Regions from separate parts of the Labrys sp. 22185 genome, predicted to be linked through region 3. Evidence: predicted binding sites of a transcription regulator. Region 3 holds the regulator's gene; each other region holds the start of a gene.
The links. Region 3 encodes PhoB, which activates phosphate uptake and scavenging genes when phosphate is short. Its sites were predicted from a motif close to TGTCATNNANCTGTCAT; they were not measured.

Region 1 (4,964 bases), on a different contig from region 3:
GGACGTCACGGTATCCTTCGGCCGCGGCGACCTGCAATTGCTGGAAGAGGCCGAGAAGGTCGCGGCTTGAGAATAGAGCTCCCTTCTCCCCTTGTGGGAGAAGGTCCCGGCAGGGGATGAGGGGTCTTGCGACCCTTCCTGATCACCTTCCAGGGAGCTGCCTATAAGGACAGGTTTCATCAACCCCTCATCCGGCGCTTGGCGCCACCGCGCTCAGTCTTTCAGCGGTCCTTTCCTCAGCCGCGAAAGGTCGAAGTCGCGGATATCCCTGAGCAGGTCGACCAGCGCCTGCGCGCCGAACCCGGCAGAGAGTTCGCCATGCTCCGGCGTGGCCTTGCTGGCATCGCCCGCCGCGCCTTCCGGGCGGATGTCCTGCGCCATCCAGCCAAAGCCGCCGGGGCGGCCGGTGCGCAGATATTTGAAGATCTCTTCCATCTCATAGGTAACAGGGCGGAAGTCCTTGGCCTTGTCCATGCGCACGAGGTCGGGGCGGAAGGCGAGCATCAGCGCCGTCTCGATCTCGCCGGCATGGATGCCCAGGCGGGTTTCGTCGTCCGAGAAGGCGCCCTTGGGGTAGCCGAACATGTGCCAGGACGTGAAGGCGACCAGCATGCCGTGGCGTACGCGCAATTCGCGGGCGACGATGTCCATCGCCGACATGTTGCCGCCATGGGAATTGACGATCAAAAGCTTGCGGATGCCGGCCCGATGCACGCTCTCGCCGATCTCGGTCCAGGCCCGGATCACGGTTTCGGCCGAGAGGCTGAGGGTGCCCGGGAATTCCAGGTGCTCGTTGGACTTGCCGATGGTCTGGATCGGCAGGAAGGTCGCCGGAATGTCGGCCGGGATCAGCGGGATGGCACGGTCGAGATAACCCTGCATGATCATCGAGTCGACCCCGACCGGCAGATGCGGGCCATGCTGTTCCACGGCGGCGATCGGCAATACTGCGATCCAGTTGGCGGTATCGCCGGTGCGGAAATCCTCCGTCGTCATCTCGAACCAATGGCGGCGGGGCAGGGAAGCGGTGGTGGTCATGATCGAATCCAGGGCGGGAACTGCCTGAACCATAGCGCTGCGAGGCGCTATTTCAACGCCCCGCCTGCTGCGATCGTCGAATCACCACCCGGATGACGGAGCGCTGTCGGGGGTGGACCGCGGGCGCCAGCGATAGCGCTGACCGGAATTGGGCTTGGTCGGGTTGTTGGAGGGGGTGATCACCGGACCGGGCCTCGGATAGCGGGGCGGCCTCTGGACCACCGGCCCCTCGTTCCAGACGGGTGGGCGGCGCCGGCGCGGCGGGATGTAGATCGGCGGTTCGTCGCCATAATACGGCCCGGGCTCGTCATAGACCCGCCGTCGGCTACGGGGGGCGTCCGGGATCACGGTCTGGCGTACTTCCTGCCGCCTGCTGGAGCGGGGTGGCGGCGGGCTCCAGGATTTCATGCGGGGCGCGGCGGGGGCGGGCACGGCGATGGGCGTGGCCATCGGCGCCGCCGGGGGTGGGGGAGGTGCGCAGGCGGCGAGACTGTCGCCGACGCTGAGCGAGGCGGCGGAGGCGGCGGTGTTCAGCCAGAGCAGCCATTCGCCCAGGAATTCACTCGACCAGGGCGCCACCGGGCCGGTGTCGTAATCGACGATGAGGGTCGGCGGCGGCAGCACGAACACGGCGATGCCCCGTACGATCTTGAAACGCGTCACCGGGGTCGAGCCGGCGAAAGTGCCGGCTGGCGCGGCGGAAGGCCCATTGTCGCAGCGATTGCCGAGCTTGACCGTCTCGATGAAGGTCCATTGCCTGTCGACGTTGAAATTGGCGAGGCTGATCTCCTGCTGGTCGCTTGCAGGTGGTGTCGGCGCCCAGCCGGTCCAGTCACCACCGCTGCGCCAGATCACCCAGGCGGGGCTCCACTGCGTGCCGGGCACCCAGACCCAGCCATTGCTGCCGTCCGAGGCCCAGCGTCCATAGTGATGGACGATCTTGCCCCAGACGGAGGGATCGTCATACGTCCAGCCGTAAGTGTGGTCATAGACCCAGCGGCAGGCTGGATAGGGATGCCAGCCGGCGGGGACCACCGAGGGTTTCCAGACTTCGCCGTAGCGTTCGGAATAGATGTATTGGCCGTAGCCCGACAACACGGCCTTGAATTCGTCGAGGCTGGGCGCCTGCGCCTGGATGGCGGCGACGGGCGCAGCCCGGGCCGGGTCGGTCAGAGCGCCGGGAGCGGGCAGGACGGCGCACGCCAGCAGGAAAGAAGAAACGAGGCCAAGCCCCCAATGCCGACTCGTGCTGGCCATAGCAAACCCCTCCATGGGTTATTGCTTCGATCGCAGCCGATCCTGAACCTGTCTGGGGGAGACGTCCGTATCAATTGGCACGTGGATCAACTGAGATCCGGCCACAAAATGAAACCGCCGGTACCGGATTATGCTCCGGTCCGGCGGTCAACATACACCAGCGGTGACTGGTTCAGTGCAGCCTCTCGGCGCTCTTCAATCTTGCAATTTCGTCTTTGAGAAGGAGTTTCTTACGCTTCAGCTCTGCGATTTTGAGGTCATCCGAGGAGGGATGAGCCAGTGCGATGGTGAGTTCTGTTTCAAGAGCGTGATGTTTGCGCTCCAGTTCGACCAAATGCGACTGCACAGGCATTAACGGCTCCTTGTGTCACAGTTCCGACATTCAACGTTCTCACGAAAAGGCGCGCATGTCGAAGGAAAATCGCGGATTCCGACGTTGAATCGATTGTGCAAAGCAACAATAAATTTAGTCAGAACAATAGCTTACCGCACGGTAATGCAGTGTGGCCGGGCCAAAAAGAATGCTGGATCAAAGGCCTAGGAAGGGCTTGTGAAAGTTGTCCGGCAAGCTTCGCCAAACGGGTGTAAATAGATGGCGATATCTTGCCGCAGCGCTTGCGGGCGAGGAATCGGCTCGGCATAGTTCGGCACCGTGCCCGGATGGGCATGGAGCGGCAGAATGGTCGAAATACCGAAGCTGCCATTCGGAATGGAAGGGTATGGGCTTGTCAAATCCGCTCACCGAGGAGGAGGAAGCCGCGATGGTTGCGGAGCTGGGGCAGCTTCGCCAGGAACACCGCGATCTCGATGCCGCGATTGCCGCTCTGGAACAGGTGGGAACGCCCGACCGTCTGCAGCTTCAGCGCCTGAAGAAGCGCAAGCTCCATCTCAAGGACCGCATGTCCCTGCTCGAGGACCTGCTGACGCCGGACATCATCGCCTGACGCTTGTGGCCGTCGGGTATTGCGCCGGCGTGGCTTCGACGGGGATGGAGGCGATCCGGGCGATCAAACCGCCTTGCCGCTGGCGATTTCGGCGAGCACCCAGTCCCGGAACGCCTTGATCATCGGCTTGTCCGCCTTGGCCCTCGGCGCCACCAGGTGATAGGCGAATTCCGGCGCGATCTTCAAAGACAGGTCGAAGGGGCGTACCAGCCGGCCCGCAGCCAGGTCGTCGCCCACAAGGCTGGTATTGCCGAGCGCTACGCCCTGGCCGTCCACGGCCGCCTGCAGGGTCATGATCGACTGGCTGAAATGCAGGCCGCGCGTGGGATCGGGCTTGTCCGCCTTGGCGGCCATCAGCCACATGCGCCAGTCCGGCCACATCGAATCCTGACTGTGCCAGTCGAGATGGATCAGGGTGAAATATTGCAGGTCGTCGGGTTCCCGCAGGGGCACGGGCCCGTGCAGAAGCTGCGGGCTGCAGATCGGAAAGACGTCCTCGACGAACAGGCGATCCGAGCGCAGGCCAGCATAGGCGCCGCGGCCGAAGCGGATGGCGACGTCGATTTCCTGGCGGCTGAAATCGGCGAGCGTATCGGAAATGTCGATGCGCATGTCGATATCGGGAAATTGCTGGCGGAAGCGTGGCAGGCGCGGCACCAGCCATTTGGCGGCGAAGGATGAACCGGAAGAAACGGTGAAACTCATGCGCTGGGTGGTGTTGGCGGCCCGGCGCAGCGCTTCGTCGATGGTACGCAGGGCGCCGCTGGTCGATTCGAGCAGCTCTTCGCCGGCATGGGTGAGCTTCATGCTGCGACTGGTGCGGAAGAACAGCCGGGTGCCGAGGCGGTCTTCGAAAGCGCGGATCTGGCTGCTGACCGCAGCGGGGGTCACATCGAGCTCGATCGCGGCCTTGGCGAAGCTCAGATGGCGAGCGGCGACGGCAAAGGTCCACAGCGCTCCCAGACCGGCTCCCGATTTGCTCATGCTCACCCTATGATCATCAAGCTTTTGTTGATGGTGAAGAAAGGTCATCCCCGTTGATAACCTAGCATAAACCATTGAAAATAGGAAACATATCGCAAGAGCGCATTTACTTTTTGTTGAGGGTACGAGTATGTCGAGCGTCGAATTCCACGAAGATGAATGGGGCCGGCACTGGAGCTATGCCCCGGCCCTGCACGGGACGCAGGTGCGCCTGCATTATTCGATCGTCGCCGCTGTGGTGGGCGCCACCAACGCCGTCGTCGAGGCGGCGTCCACCGGCCTGGCGCAGTTCAGGAGGCAGGATCAGGCAGCCGCGAAGGCGGGGCGCCAGCGCGACCTCTATGGCGACGACGACGTACCGCCTGTCGGCTATGTCCGTTACGAGGGCGTGCGAGACGAATTCGGGCGTCCGCTTCCATAAGCGTAGAGACCGGTAATTCGGTGGGATATGAGGGCGTGATCGTCGATCGCGCCCTTTTCCTGTTGCCGGTACTGCCGGGATTCGACGCAGCAGGGGCCGGCGAAGAGGCGCTGCGCCGGGGATCGTGGGCACCGTCGATGGCTTACGCAAGCAAAAGGGCCTTTCCGCCCCGGCGGAAAAGCCCTTTTCGATGACGGAGTTGGACTGGCCGGCGAGGGCGTCAGTCTTCCTTCTGCTTGATGCCCTTGAGCTTGGCGAACACGTTGGCGACGTCGAGTTCGTCCTCGTCTTCCGTCTGGCGCGGCTTGTTGCCGAGTGAA
Region 2 (4,964 bases), on a different contig from region 3:
CAGCACCCGCCAGATCTCGCGCAGCGTGTCGAGAGCGGAATCGGCCTCCTCGAGCAGATGGATGGCCAGTACCCGGTCGAGGCAGCCATCCGCCAGGGGCAATTCGGTCTCCTCGACCAGAGCAGCGGCAAGCGGGCCGTTTTCGGGCCATTCCAGCACGCCCTGCGTCGCCGGATTGAAGGAGACGACGCGCTCGGCCTCTTCGCGAAACATGGTGAGATAGGGTGCGGCAAAACCGATGCCGGCAACGCGCTGGCCGCGAAGGTCGCTCCAGCGCGCCCGGATCTTGGTGGCAATCAGGCGGCCGGCCACGATGCCCAGATTGGTCGAGTAGAAGTCGCGGAGATCGACGACATCGAGCGACATGGCATCAAGGATCCAGACGGTGGCGGCGAGATTGATTTTGCAACAGTTGGAGACTGCCTGTCACCCGAGGTGAGGCCGAAGCCTGGATATGGGCATGACGATCAGCCATCGGATCTCGTCACGCCCAATGAATGAGCCCTCTCCCATGCCGGGAAAGGGCTCACGGATCAATCGATCAAGAAAGATCAGGTCAGTTGGTCGCCGTGGCGCCCTGCTCGCCGCCCAGGCCCAGCCAACGCTTGTAGAAAGGCTGCTCGGTCGGAGGATTGGTGATCGCGGGCGGCAGCTCGGCCATCTGGGCGGCCGGCAGCGCCGTCGCTGCCATCATCGGCTTGTCCGGCGTCAGCGTCTTTGCCTTGCCCTGCTTGGGCTTGGTGTCAGGCACCGTGCCGGTCTGGATCGGGTCGACCTTGATCGCCGTAACCGGGGAAGCCGGCTGCTCGGTCGGCGCGAAGCCCAGCCAGCGTGCATAGAAGGGCTGGCCTTCCGGCGCGGCCGAGGCCACCAACTGGCTTGCCGGAGCACTGGACGAGACAGGCGCCGCGGCCACGGCCACCGGCTTCTGCGGTATCGGGGCCGGGAACTTGCTGCCCATCAGCCGGGCATAGACGGCTTCCTGGCGCTTGGCGACAGCCTTCGGATCCGCCCCCCCCTTGATCGGCTTGCGAGCCACGGCAGCTTCCGAATAGAGCAGGCTTTCGGCTGCCGCATAGGTGACGCGATGCGCGGCATCCGCGTCCGCGGCTGTCGCCGGAGCGCCCGCATCGTTGAGGGCAACCTCGGTCACGTCGACGCGCGAATAGCTGAAGGGGCGATCCTTGCCCGGTACCGCCGACTGATCGACGGCCCGCGCGGCGAACACCGGATTGGAACCGCCATCCTGATAGATATAGTTGACGGCCTTGGTGCCGGAGGCGACCAGCGCGGTGATCTTGGCATCGTCGCTGCGCCGCTTCTCGTAGACGGCGGCTGCCACATTCTGGCTGGCGGGAGCGATCCCGCAATCTGTACCGCCATTGCCGTTGAAGACATAGCGGCCCTTGCAGACATCGACCTTCACCGTCTGCTTGGTGACCTCGAAGTTGTCGGTGCCTTCCTTAAGGTTCTGCCAGAAGCCGATATTGGGGTTGCGGCGATTTCGGGCCATGTTCTCGGGCGTCATGCGGAAGGGCAGCGACTGCACCTGGAACGAAGCCTGGCCACCCTGCAGCGCCTCGCGCGCAACGGCATAGATCTCAGCCACCTGCTTGTCGGTCATGGCAAAGCAACCGCGCGAAGAGCAGGAGCCGTGCACCATGATGTTGCCGCCGGCCCGGCCGAGCTGGCGATCGAAGCTGTTGGGGTAGCCGATGTCGAAAGACAGGTAATATTGCGAATTCGGATTGAGGCTGCTCATGCTCACCGCATAGAAGCCTTCGGGCACCTGGCGGTCACCCTCGCTCTTCTTCGGACCGAGTTGGCCGGACCAGCGGCAGACCGGATAGCTCTTGAGCAGGGCATAACGTCCGCTCGAGGTCTGCTTCCAGAGCTCGAGCTCGGACTCCTTCTTGTAGATGCGCACCAGGATGGGCGCGGAACGCGCCATGCCCTTGGCCTGCATTTCGGCAATCAGGGCCTGCGGCACCGGGCTAGTCGAACGAACACTTGCGCCATTCTGATTGGAACAGGCTGCTGCCAGCAAAAGGACCGGCACGGCCATTGCAATCTTGCGCATCAACTTGAAGTGAGCGGTCATGAACCAGTGAACCCGTGCAAAGTCAGCAATACAGACTAAGGGACATTTACAGTCAACGACCACTCGCCGCAAGTCATGGGTCGATCGTGGTTACGCAACAGCGTGAACGAACTCTTAACGGCACAATGCCTGATTCCACGCCCTGCCGATAGAGGCCTTCCACCGGAAACTGGCCGGGGACCCTATAGACTTCCTCGTGGCTCGACAAGCATCGGCCACGACAAAACCCCGGATCGGACAGGACAGCGGGATGCGACATGGAGTCTTCGCCGCTCCCGGTGCCGATCGATCCATCCTCTATACTGCATGCGGAGCAGCCTGATCCTGAACCTGCTGGCTGTCATGGACCTGTCGCACGCGCTGGCTATCCCTAGCGCAAAGCGCGTTCAGGGGGAACGCGTTCTCCTCAAGCTCTTTGTTTGGACGCGTCCTTGCAAGTACGGCAGCTTGGCCACACCGCAAGACGCTTCGGCGACAAAGTCTGCTCGCATCGCGAAAGGATTGCCATGCGCACGCTCCTCGCCGCTCTTGCGGTCACCACCATGCTGATCGGTCCCAGCCAGGCCGCGGGCATCTATCCGCTCGACCGCGCCACCATCCTGGCCGGCTCGCCCTTCGACTTCAAGGCCGAGTTCGCCGGCACCGTGAAGCCGGAGGATGTGCGCGTCACTGTCAACGGGCAGGACTACAAGGGTGTGTTCGGCAAGGACGTCGAGTTCGTCGCCTCCGAAAAGGGCAAGGACAACAAGGATCTCGGCTCGGCAGTGCTGTTGCGCGGCCTCACCCTCAGCGTGCCCGGCAGCTACAAGGTCGAGGTTTCGGCCGGCGGCCAGAGCCGCAGCGTGACCTGGGACGTCTTCGGCACTGCCGCCACGCCCAAGGCCAAGAACATCATCTTCCTGCTGGGTGACGGCCTGACGGTCGCCAACCGCACCGGCGCTCGCATCATGTCCAAGGGCATGACCGAGGGCAAGGCCAATGGCCGCCTCGCCATGGACGATCTCGACCACATGGCCTTCATCGGCACTTCGTCGACGGATGCCATTGCCACCGACAGCGCCAACACGATGTCGGCCTACATGACCGGTCACAAGACGGCGGTGAACGCTCTCGGCGTCTATGCCGATCGCACGCCCGCCAGCCTTGACGATCCGCGCGTCGAGACCATCGCCGAGGCGCTGCGCCGCACGGGCAAGAAGTCCATCGGCGTGGTCTCCACCGCCGAGATCGAGGACGCCACCCCGGCGGCCGTGGTTTCCCATACCCGCAAGCGCGCCGACAAGGCCGAGATCGTCGGCATGTTCTACGACGTGAAGCCCGAAATCATCCTGGGCGGCGGCTCGGCCTATTTCCTGCCGAAATCGACCACCGGCTCCAAGCGCAAGGACGACAAGGACTATATCCAGCTCTTCAAGGATGCCGGCTACACGCTGGCCACCGACAAGGACAGCCTCGCTGCCGCCTCCGGCACCAATACCGGCAAGATCCTCGGCCTGTTCCACACCGGCAACATGGATGTGGCACTCGACCGCAACCTGCTCAAGAAGGGTACGGTGGGCAAGTTCCCCAACCAGCCCGGCCTGGTCGACATGACCCAGTCGGCCCTCGACCAGCTTTCCAAGAATCCGGAAGGCTTCTTCCTGATGGTGGAAGCCGCCTCGGTCGACAAGATGTCGCATGCCCAGGACGGCGAGCGCTCGCTCTATGAGACCATCGAATTCGACAAGGCCGTCGGCGTGGCGCGCGAATTCGCCAAGACCCATCCCGATACGCTGATCGTCGTCACCGGCGACCATACCCACTCCATGTCGGTGATCGGCACCATCGACGACAGCAAGCCCGGCACCGACATGCGCGAAAAGGTCGGCATCTATGCCGAGGCCGGCTTCACCAATTACGAGGACAAGGACGGCGACGGCTATCCCGACAAGATCGATCCCAGCAAGCGCCTGGCGGTCGTCTACGGAAACTATCCCGACCACTACGAAACCTTCAGCCCGAAGCTGGACGGCCCCTATGAGCCGGCCATCCAGAACGAGAAGAAGGAATATGTCGCCAATCCCGCCTACAAGGATGTGCCCGGCGCCGTCTTCGTCCAGGGCAACATCCCACGCAACAACGACAGCACCGCCCACGCCGTCGACGACGTCGTGCTGCAGGCCACGGGACCCGGTGCCGAAGGCTTCAAGGGCTATCTCGAAGAAAGCGACGTCTACCGCGTCCTGGCCGATGCCTTCGCGCTCGGCGCTTCCGGCGCCCAGAAAGCGCAGATGCAGTAAGGCTTTGCCTGAAATAAACGAGTCGAATTGGCTCAACCTTTGTCATTGCCGGGCTTGACCCGGCAATCCAGCCCTCCTCCCGGCACTGAAGACGAGGCGGTTGGATGCCCGGGTCAAGCCCGGGCATGACAATGGCAGCGTTTCAGTTGTTGCCGACAACGCCTAATGATCGGACGGCAACCATCGGGCGGCTAGCCGCCCGATGGCGATGTTTCTCGAGAGCGCCGACCTCGGCCCGCGTAAGAGCTCACCATGACGACCATCCCTTTCCTGTCCCGCCGCCATGTCGTGACCCTGGTCGGTCTGTCGCCGCTCCTTCTCGCGCGGCCGGCTCTTGCTGCCTCGCCGGCGACGCTCGGCTTCCCGGAACTCTATGGCAAAATCAGCGTGCTCGGCCTGGAATTCTCCGCCAAGGTCAAGGAACTCGACGGCAAGGACGTGGTGATGAGCGGCTTCATGGCACCGCCCCTCAAGGCGGAAGCCACCTTCTTCGTGCTCACCGAAATCCCGATGTCGATCTGCCCCTTCTGCTCCTCCGACTCGGACTGGCCCGACAATATCGTGGTAATCTATCTCGACGAGAA
Region 3 (4,964 bases):
GCTCGCTGCGCAGCCAGTCGCTGCTGGAGCTGGGCTTCGTGCTCTTCGTGATTTCCTTCATCGTGCTTGCGATCTCCCGCATGCTCGTGCGCACCAACGCCAAGTAAGGGAGAGCATCATGGCCCATCTCGCCCAAAGCAGCGCCCGTCTCGCCCGCCGCCGCGCCCTCGACTATGCCTACAAGGTCGTCTCGATCAGCTTTGCCGCGATCTCCCTGCTGGCGCTGGCCTGGATCCTGTTCACGCTGCTGCGCGAGGGTCTGCCCTCGCTGACCATGGACCTCTTCACCAAGGACATGGCCGATGGCGGCCTGCGCAATGCCATCGTCGGCTCTCTCGTCATGGTACTGCTCGCCCTCCTGATCGGTGCGCCGATCGGCATCATGGCCGGCACCTTCCTGGCCGAGGCCGGCCGCGGCAGCAAATTCGCCGATGCGGTGCGCTTCATCAACGACATCCTGCTCTCGGCGCCGTCCATCCTGATCGGCCTGTTCGTCTACCAGATGATCGTGGTGGCGACGGGCGGGTTCTCCGGCTGGGCCGGTGTGGTGGCGCTGGCCATCATCATCCTGCCGGTGGTCGTGCGCACCACCGAGGACATGCTGGCGCTGGTGCCGATCAGCCTGCGTGAAGCCGCCTTTGCCCTGGGATCGCCGATGTGGAAGGTCATCACCTTCGTGACCTGGCGCTCGGCTCGCACCGGTATCGTCACCGGCATCCTGCTGGCCCTGGCCCGCGCCGCCGGCGAGACCGCACCGCTGCTGCTCACGGCCTTCGGCAATTCCAACTGGTCGCTCAATCTCGGCAATGCCTTTGCCAGCTTGCCGGCTGCCATCTACCAGCTCGCGCCCTACCCCGATCCCAAGGCCGTCTCGGTGGCGTGGAGCGGCGCCCTCCTCATCACCGCCGGCGTGTTGGCGCTCAATATCCTGACCCGCTTCGTGCTCGCTCCCAAGAAATGAGTGCTCCCATGTCCGCTACCCCCCAAGCCTCCATCGCGGTTGCCGAACGCCCCCTCGCCGATCCAGCCGCCGCCGTGAAGCTCAAGGTCGAGAATCTCGACTTCTATTATGGCGAGAAGCATGCGCTCAAGGCCATCAATCTCGACATGATCGACCGGCAGGTCACCGCCATGATCGGTCCCTCCGGCTGCGGCAAGTCGACCCTGCTGCGCGTGCTCAACCGCATGTACGACCTCTATCCGGGGCAGACCGCCAAGGGCCGCGTGCTGCTCGACGGCCAGAACGTCATCGGCAAGGAGATCGACCCGGCGGTGCTGCGCGCCCGCATCGGCATGGTGTTCCAGAAGCCCACGCCCTTCCCGATGTCGATCTACGACAACATCGCCTTCGGCGTGCGGCTGCATGAATCCATCTCCAAGGCGGAGATGGACCAGCGTGTCGAATGGTGCCTGACCAAGGCCGCCTTGTGGAACGAGGTCAAGGACCGCCTGCACGCTTCGGCCCTCGGCATGTCCGGCGGCCAGCAGCAGCGCCTGTGCATCGCCCGCACCATCGCGGTGAAGCCCGAAGTCGTCCTGCTGGACGAGCCGACCTCCGCGCTCGATCCGATCTCGACCGCCAAGATCGAGGAATTGATCGACGAATTGAAGCGGGACTTCACCATCGTGATCGTCACGCACAATATGCAGCAGGCGGCGCGCTGCGCGGATGTGACGGCCTTCTTCTATCTGGGCGACCTCATCGAAGTCGGCCAGACCAACAAGATGTTCACCACCCCGAACGACAGCCGTACGCAGGATTACATCACCGGCCGCTTCGGCTGATCCCTCGGCCAGCGTCGAATTCATTTGGAGGCGGCATGTCCGACCATATCGTTACATCCTTCGACCAGGAACTGCGCGAGCTGCGCAACATGATCGCCGAAATGGGTGGCTATGCCGAGAAGAGCGTAGCCGACAGCGTCGAAGCCCTGCTCAAGCGCGACACCCAGCGCGCCAAAGCGGTGATCGATCTCGACGCCGCGATCGACAAGTTGCAGCGCCAGGTCGAGGACCGAGCCATCCTGATCATCGCCAAGCGCCAGCCGTTGGCCCTCGACCTGCGCGAGATCGTCTCGGCCCTGCGGGTGGCCAACGACCTCGAGCGGATCGGCGACCTCGGCAAGAATGTCGCCAAGCGCGTGGTGGCCATCCACAGTCACGCCCAGCCGGCCCAGCTCTTCGGCGGTTTCGACCACATGGCCGACCTGGTACTCGAGCAGCTCAAGCAGGTGCTCGACGCCTTCGCCCAGCGCAATGTCGAGGAAGCCCTCTCGGTCTGGCGCTCGGACGGCGAGATCGATGCGATGTATACCTCGCTGTTCCGCGAATTGCTGACCTACATGATGGAAGATCCGCGCAATATCGGCTTCTGCACCCATCTGCTGTTCTGCGCCAAGAACATCGAGCGCATCGGTGACCACGCCACCAACATCGCCGAGACGGTCCACTATCTCGTGACCGGTGAATCGCCGGCCGGAGAGCGGCCCAAGGCGGACAACAGCACCGATCTCGTCGACCTTCCTGTGCCGGCTAAATAACAAGGGATAGGCCATGCCTCCCAAGGTTCTGATCGTCGAGGACGAAGAAGCGCTGACCCTGCTGCTGCGCTACAATCTCGAAGCCGAAGGCTATGAGGTGGATAGCGTCGCACGCGGAGACGACGCCGAGATCCGCCTGCGCGAAAGCGTGCCGGACCTGGTTCTGCTCGACTGGATGTTGCCGGGCCTGTCCGGCATCGAATTGTGCCGGCGTATTCGCATGCGGCCGGAAACCGAGCGCCTGCCGGTGATCATGCTCACGGCGCGCGGCGAGGAAACCGAACGCGTGCGGGGCCTGGCCACCGGTGCCGACGACTATGTCGTCAAGCCCTTCTCCGTGCCCGAGCTCTCGGCCCGCGTGCGTGCCCTGCTGCGCCGGGCCAAGCCCGATCACGTCGCCTCCCTGCTCAAGGCCGGCGACATCTCCCTCGACCGCGAGACCAAGCGCGTCCATCGCGGCAATCGCGAGATCCGCCTCGGCCCGACCGAGTTCCGCCTGCTCGAATTCCTGATGCAGGCACCGGGACGCGTCTTCGCGCGCGAGCAGTTGCTCGACAGCGTCTGGGGCCGCGACGTCTATATCGACGAGCGCACGGTCGACGTGCATGTCGGCCGCCTGCGCAAGGCGATGAACCGCACGCGCGAGATCGATCCGATCCGCACCGTGCGCGGTGCCGGCTATTCCTTCGACGAGACCTTCGCCAAGCAATCCTGAGGGCGTTTCGTGGGCATTGCCCGCTCGCTCCGCTTCGCCAAGGCTGCGTTGCGCCCTCACCTCGTTCCTACGGGGAGAGGGTGAGGGGCTGCGCGACGTAGAGAGCAAGAGTGGGCGACGATATCCGCCCTCCTCCCTCGCCGCGCAGTCACGCCGCCAAATCCGCCAGGCGTGCCTGCAGATAGTGGCGGATGGCCGGATCGCTCTCCAGGCCGATCGCCCGCAAATAGGCATTGCAGGCCTCCTCCGGTCTGGCGGCCCGCACCAGCAAGTCCGCACGCGCGGCCCAATAGGGCTGGTAATCGACGATGCGTCCGTCACCGGCGACCTCGTCAAGTGCAGCCAGACCAGCCTGCGGCCCCATGAGGCGGGCGAGCGCCACGGCCCGGTTGATGGCGGCCACTGGAGAAGCTGTCAGCAGAACCAGGGCTTCATACAATATGACGATCGCGGCCCAGTCCGTCGTCGCGCAGATGCGTCGATGGGCATGGGCCGATTGCAGCGCGGCTTCCAGCTGATAGCGGCCGATCTGGCGGACCTGGCCGGCCCGGGCAAGCAAGGCTTCGGCCTCCTCGATCAGCCCCGCATCCCAGAGCGCGGTGTCCTGCTGCTCCAGCGGAATATAATCGCCATCCTGGCCGCGGCGCGCCGCCCGCCGCGCTTCGGCGTGCAGCATCAGGGCCAGCAGCCCCAGCACTTCAGGCTCGCCGGGCAGGAGCGAGGCGAGCAGCCGGCCGAGCCAGATACCCTCCGTCGACAGATTGCGCTCGCGGGCATGAGCCCCTTCCGGATCGGCCCAGCCTTCGGCATAGACGGCATAAACGGCCTCCAGCACCGCGTCGAGACGGCCGGGCAACTCGTCGGGCTCCGGGATGCGGAAGGGGATGCCGGCTTGCTTGATCTTGGCCTTGGCCCGCACCAGTCTCTGGCTCATCGCCACGGGCGAGACCAGGAAGGCGCTGGCGATCGCGCCGGCATCGAACCCCAATATCACCTGCAGGATCAGGGGCGCACGCACGGTGGCATCGAGGGAGGGATGGGCGCAGGCGAACATCAGGCGCAGGCGCTCATCGGGCACGGCATGCCGCTCGCCCTGCTCCGAGGCGAGGGCCTCGACATGGCGGCCGACCTCGTCCGCCTTTTCGCCGCGCAGCCTGGCGCGGCGGGCCGCATCGATCTGGCGGCGCCGGGCCGCGGTCAGCAGCCAGGCTTCGGGATTGGCGGGCACGCCGCCCGCCGGCCAATGTTCCATGGCCGCAGCAAAGGCGTCGGCCAGGGCATCCTCGGCCCCCGCAATGTCGCCCGAGCGCGCCGCGAGAAGAGCGACGAGCCGGCCATAGCTGCGTCGCGCCACGATTTCGGCAAGCTCGGCTGCGGGGGCTGAAGACACCGGCTCGGGCCGTTCGCTCAATAGTCCTTCGGGTCCCATATCGGCCGGACCTCGATGGTCCCGATGGCGGCGCTCGGGCAGCGCGCCGCCCAGCCGATCGCGGCATCCAGGTCCGGCACGTCGATGATATAGAAGCCGCCGAGCTGCTCGCGCGTGTCGGCGAAGGGCCCGTTGAGCACCTGGGTCTTGCCGTCGGCGATGCGCACGGTGGTGGCCGAAGCCGTTGGGCGCAGGCGGCTCCAGGGGCCGAGGGCACCGGCCGACTGGAGCGCCTGCGTATAGGCCTGATAGGCTGCCAGGATCTGCTGCTTGTTGGCGG
Region 4 (4,964 bases), on a different contig from region 3:
CACGCCGGCCTCCCTCACGTTGATCTCGAAGCGGAGCAGGGAATAGGACGCGAAGTTGGGCAGGGTCTGGGGCAGCACGGCAAAGCGTATGCTCTCCAGCCAGGAACCGCCGGTGGCGACCGTGCCCTCGACCGGCTTCATGTCGGCATTCTCGACCACTTCGGCAAACAGCTTGCCGAGCGCGCCCATGGTGTGGATGGCGAGTGCCAGGGCGCCGGCCATCGGTCCGGACTTGAAGGCGATCAGGAAGATCATGGCAAAGACGATGGTGGGAACCGTGCGGCAGAATTCGAGCCAGCGGCGGACCACGGCACGCAAAAGCCGGCTACGCGTCAGGTTTGCAGCGGCCATGAAACACAGGACGAAGGCACCGAGAACGCCGAGCAGCGTGCCGAGATAGGCGACGAGCAGCGTGTCGCCGAGCAGCACCAGCCACTTGCCGAAGCCCCAATACCACTCCCTGATATCGCTGAGGAAGTTGCCGAGGCTGAGGGGAGGGGCGATGCGGCTGAAGAAGGAGGTGAAGTTGCCGAGATGAGTCCACAGGAAACCCGGCCGGACCGATGCCACATGCGCCGACAGGGCGTAGAGGGCGATGCCGACAGCGACGGCGAGCCAGATCCGCCGCTTCTTGGCGGCAATGGTTGCCTGGTAGGCTTTTAGCAAGGCCTGGGCCTGCGCCTCCGGCAGGCTATTGATAGCCGGCAATATTATATCCTCCTGCCAAGTCGAACGAGCGCGGTCCAAGGCGAAATCCGTCTGCGCAAAGGGCGCGCACCTTGCGGTACGCGCCCTTTCTTTCGGTCGTGCCTGGCTTTACTGGGTCTTGCGGAGCGCGTCGTTGAACTTCACCATGTCCACGATCGGCTGATATTCCTTGGCGCTGATCGCCGTGAGTTCGAGATCCTTGCCATCGGAAAGCTTGTCGAAATTGGCCTTGTCGTTCTTGGCGTAGTCGATCAGGGCGGCGCCGATCTTCTTCTTCAGGTCCTCGGGCAGCGAGGCGAGCACCGTATAGGGGCCTTCAGGCAGGAAGGGCGTCTTGTAGATGACACGGAAATCGGCCTTGGTCATCGCGGTGCCGTCATCCTTCTTGAGGATGCCGCGGCTGAGCATGCGGGTCAGGTTGGAATCGTCTTCCGAGTTCCAGCTGTTGGCGGCGGCGTCGGCGGTACCCTGGGCAAGGGCCAGCACGGCATTGTCGTGGCTACCGGCGAAGACGACGGACGAAAAGAACTTGTCGACGTCGATGCCCTGGCTGTGCAGGCCGAAGCGCGGTGCGTTGTTGCCGGAGGTCGAGTTCGGGTCGACGAGGGCGAGCTTCTTGCCCTTGAGGTCCTCGATGGTCTTGTAGGGGCTGTCAGCCTTCACATAGATCACCGAATAATAGCCGGTGAGGCCATTGTTATGGCGGGGAACGGCGACCGGCTCGGTGGCGACGCCGGTGATGATGGCGCGGGCATAGGAGGCCGGGCCATACCAGGCGATCTGGGCAAAGCCGGCGCGCTGGGCTTCGATCACGGCGGCGTAGTCGTTGGCGATGTTGAGCTTGACCGGTACGCCGACCTGCTTGGCGATGTAGTCGGCCAGCGGCTGGTAGCGGTCATTGGTGGTGGAGGCGTTCTCGGCCGGAATGACGGCGAGCGTCAATTCGGGATACTGGGCCTTCCAGTCCTCGGCCTGGGCAGTACCCGCGGCAAAGCTCATGGCGGCTGCGGCAAGGCCGAGCAGCGTGCGGCGCGAAAGCATAGGTCTCTCCTGTCGGAAATATCGTATTCTTATGGCTCTTGAAGATGCGCAGCCGGCCTGTCAGGCCGCGACGCTGGCAGGGCGAGCCAAGCCTGCCGAATTTGTACCGCCTGCCCATTTGGTGTCGGCATCGGCGTCCATGACTTCGCCGGCCTCCAGGCCGTAGAGGTCGCGGGCCGCATCTGCCGTCAGCGCCGCGGGGGCGCCGTCGAACACCACCCGACCGGCGGACATGCCGATCAGGCGGTCGCAATAGCCGCGGGCGAGATCGAGCGAATGGAGATTGCAGATGACGGTGATGCCGAAATGCTTGTTGATGCGTAAGAGCGCATCCATCACCACCTTGGTATTGCGCGGGTCGAGCGAGGCGATCGGCTCGTCCGCCAGGATGATCGAAGGTTCCTGTACCAAGGCGCGGGCGATCGCCACGCGCTGCTGCTGACCGCCGGACAGGCTGTCGGCACGCTGGCCGGCAAGATTGGCGATGTCGAACTGCTCCAGCGCGGCGAGCGCCATGGCCTTGTCCTCGAGGCCCCACAGCTGCAGTACGGCGCTGGCGGTCGAGACCTTGTTGAGGCGGCCCATCAGCACATTGGTGAGGACGTCGAGGCGGCCGATGAGGTTGAACTGCTGGAAGATCATGGCGCAGCGCGCGCGCCAGTCCCGCAGGGCCTGTCCGCGCAGGGCCGTGACATCGACGCCATCGAAGGAGATCGTACCCTCGCTCGGGTCGACGAGGCGGTTCAGCATGCGCAGCAAGGTCGACTTGCCGGCCCCTGAGCGCCCGATCACGCCGATGAAGGCGCCGGGCGCGATTTCCAGATTGACGTCGGCGACGGCCGCCTTGCCGCCGAAGCGCCTGGAAACTCCTTTGATCGCCAGCATGAACAGATCCTTCTCGTGCAGGTTTCCGGAGTCGGTAACGCCGGGCGATTACAGAGGGATGGCAGTTCAATGATGTTTCGGTGACGATCCCCCGCGGATGTCGCCGGCAATTGCGACAGGCCGGGCGCTCGGATCGTTTCCTGTCATGGCGCTGTCGCAGGAGGATGGGAAGCAGGGGGCTTTCCATCACCGGTGAATTGTCTTGCCCAAACTCAGCCACACGCCTTTCATCGACCCGACGGCTTCGATTTCAGCGAGCCGGCTCGGGCGTTACACCGAGGTGGGTCCGCGGACCAACCTGAACGAGGTCGAGCTCGGCGACTATTCCTATGTCGTCAACGATGCGGACATCGCCTACAGCCATATCGGGCGTTTCGTGTCGATCGCGGCCCATACGCGCATCAATCCGGGCAATCATCCGATGGATCGCGCGAGCCAGAGCCATTTCAGCTATCGCGCCTCGGCCTATTTCGAAGGCGAGGGCGACGAGGACGACTTCTTTGCCTGGCGCAGGCAGCATGACGTCCATATCGGCCATGACGTCTGGATCGGCCATGGCGCAATCGTGCTGCCGGGTCGCCGTATCGGCACTGGCGCCGTGGTGGGGGCCGGCGCCGTGATCACCCGCGACGTGGAAGCCTATACCATCGTTGCGGGCAATCCGGCGCGGCCGATCCGTCGTCGCTTCGCGGAAGCGGTTGCCGAGCGCCTGCAGGCCTTGGCCTGGTGGAATTGGCCGCACGAAACCCTGCGAGCCGCTTTGCCGGACTTCCGCAGGCTCCCAGTCGAGGCCTTCCTCGACAAATACCAGGCTCTTGCCGTTGAGGGCCTAATCGGTCCATCCTGAGGGCATGGCTGATACCTTGCTCCATTTCGAAGATTTCCCGGTCGGCGAGATTGCCACCTACGGCTCGTACAGGCTGACACGCGAGGCCATCCTGGCTTTTGCCAGGGAATACGATCCCCAGCCGTTTCATCTCGACGACGAGGCGGCAAAAGGTACCATGCTCGGCGGGCTCGCCGCTTCGGGCTGGCACGCCTGCTGCATCTTGATGCGGCTCAACTGCGATGGCTTCATGCTCAACTCCACCTCGATGGGCGCGCCGGGCATCGACGAGGTGAAGTGGCTGGCGCCGCTCCGCCCGGATGTCACGCTGAGCGTTCGCCGCACGGTCCTGGAAGCGCGCGCTTCCAAGAGCCGCCCCGAGATGGGCCTGGTGAAGTTCCTGTTCGAATTGGTGGCGGACGGCAAGACGGTGGTGACCACCCAGACCGGTTCCATCATGTTCGGCCGGAGGCAGGCGGCATGAAATATTTCGAGGATCTTGCCATCGGTGATACCGACGAGATCGGCGCTTTCACCTTTTCGGCCGAGAATATCAAGCGCTTTGCCACCCTCTACGATCCCCAGCCTTTTCATGTCGACGAAGCGGCTGCGGCGGACAGCCATTTCGGTGGCCTGGTGGCGTCGGGCTGGCAGGTTGCCGCAGTCTGGATGAAGCTCCTGGTGGCGCATCAGGAGGTCGAGATCATCAGGGCGCGTCAGCTCGGCAAGCCGGTAGTCAAGCTCGGCCCGTCGCCGGGCTTCCGCAACATGGTCTGGGCCAGGCCGGTGCGCGCCGGCGATACGCTGCGCTACAGCGTGGAGATCACGGGCAAGAAGGAAAGCGCCTCCCGTCCCGAATGGGGCATCGTCTCCATGCTGAGCTCGGCGCTCAACCAGCATGGCGAGCAGGCTTTCCGCTTCGAGGGCACGGTGTTTTGGGAAAGGCGGGGATGAGGCGTCTCGGTGTACCGGTCGTCAACCGGCATTGAAGGAGCTGACGCCATCAGCCTTGTCGCATATTTGCTCGAACCCTGTCGATCGGGCTCAATGGACATGCCTTAGCCAGGCCGGGAGGTAAGACTTGGCGAGGCGATCAGCTGGGGCTCCGAAAAGAGCAGAGGGGTTTCTCCCACCCTCCCAGCACCAGCGCCAAGACGTGGCGCGATCAGGAGATCGGCTTGCTCGGTTTCCGTTCCAGTTCCGCATAGAACGCGTAGCCGCGGTAGAGGTCCTTGGCTCGGAGCTGCAAGCCCTCGCGGCTTGCGAGATCCGCCAGTGCTGCGGGCAGTGCGGCGATCGGATGGACGTGGAAGCGCGCCAGCCAGGCAAAGAGCACCCGCTTGAACCAGCTCGGCAGGCCCACCTGCTGGCCGAAATCCACGATGAGAAGGCGACCGCCCGGCTCCAAGGCTGAAACGGCCCGTTGCAGCACGGCGTGCCAATCGGGGATCATCGACAGCGTGTAGGAGATATAGATGCGCTCGAAACCCTTGCGCCCGAATTG

Region 1: a site for PhoB is predicted at 2,661-2,677, ahead of ACTJKX_RS26155 (YdcH family protein). Genes of this name have one in related genera too.
Region 2: a site for PhoB is predicted at 2,440-2,456, ahead of ACTJKX_RS11400 (alkaline phosphatase). Genes of this name have one in related genera too.
Region 4: a site for PhoB is predicted at 2,776-2,792, ahead of phnC (phosphonate ABC transporter ATP-binding protein). Genes of this name have one in related genera too.

What each region holds. Positions count from the first base shown of each region.
Region 1 is NZ_JBQEPH010000017.1:88,424-93,387, forward strand. Features, by position in the region: gene ACTJKX_RS26140 (ABC transporter ATP-binding protein) at 1-70, shown strand, start outside; gene ACTJKX_RS26145 (creatininase family protein) at 214-1,038, opposite strand; gene ACTJKX_RS26150 (DUF6600 domain-containing protein) at 1,120-2,295, opposite strand; gene ACTJKX_RS26155 (YdcH family protein) at 2,468-2,647, opposite strand; gene ACTJKX_RS26160 (YdcH family protein) at 3,015-3,239, shown strand; gene gcvA (transcriptional regulator GcvA) at 3,303-4,223, opposite strand; gene ACTJKX_RS26170 (hypothetical protein) at 4,354-4,644, shown strand; gene ACTJKX_RS26175 (DUF1013 domain-containing protein) at 4,865-4,964, opposite strand, start outside.
Region 2 is NZ_JBQEPH010000004.1:306,087-311,050, reverse strand. Features, by position in the region: gene ACTJKX_RS11410 (methyltransferase domain-containing protein) at 1-366, opposite strand, end outside; gene ACTJKX_RS11405 (L,D-transpeptidase family protein) at 557-2,101, opposite strand; gene ACTJKX_RS11400 (alkaline phosphatase) at 2,608-4,380, shown strand; gene ACTJKX_RS11395 (hypothetical protein) at 4,633-4,964, shown strand, end outside.
Region 3 is NZ_JBQEPH010000009.1:248,964-253,927, forward strand. Features, by position in the region: gene pstC (phosphate ABC transporter permease subunit PstC) at 1-107, shown strand, start outside; gene pstA (phosphate ABC transporter permease PstA) at 119-961, shown strand; gene pstB (phosphate ABC transporter ATP-binding protein PstB) at 958-1,785, shown strand; gene phoU (phosphate signaling complex protein PhoU) at 1,821-2,540, shown strand; gene phoB (phosphate regulon transcriptional regulator PhoB) at 2,554-3,255, shown strand; gene ACTJKX_RS19615 (RNA polymerase sigma factor) at 3,404-4,666, opposite strand; gene ACTJKX_RS19620 (YciI family protein) at 4,663-4,964, opposite strand, start outside.
Region 4 is NZ_JBQEPH010000001.1:318,797-323,760, forward strand. Features, by position in the region: gene phnE (phosphonate ABC transporter, permease protein PhnE) at 1-711, opposite strand, end outside; gene phnD (phosphonate ABC transporter substrate-binding protein) at 817-1,749, opposite strand; gene phnC (phosphonate ABC transporter ATP-binding protein) at 1,810-2,634, opposite strand; gene ACTJKX_RS01520 (chloramphenicol acetyltransferase) at 2,831-3,481, shown strand; gene ACTJKX_RS01525 (MaoC family dehydratase) at 3,486-3,944, shown strand; gene ACTJKX_RS01530 (MaoC family dehydratase) at 3,941-4,414, shown strand; gene ACTJKX_RS01535 (class I SAM-dependent methyltransferase) at 4,626-4,964, opposite strand, start outside.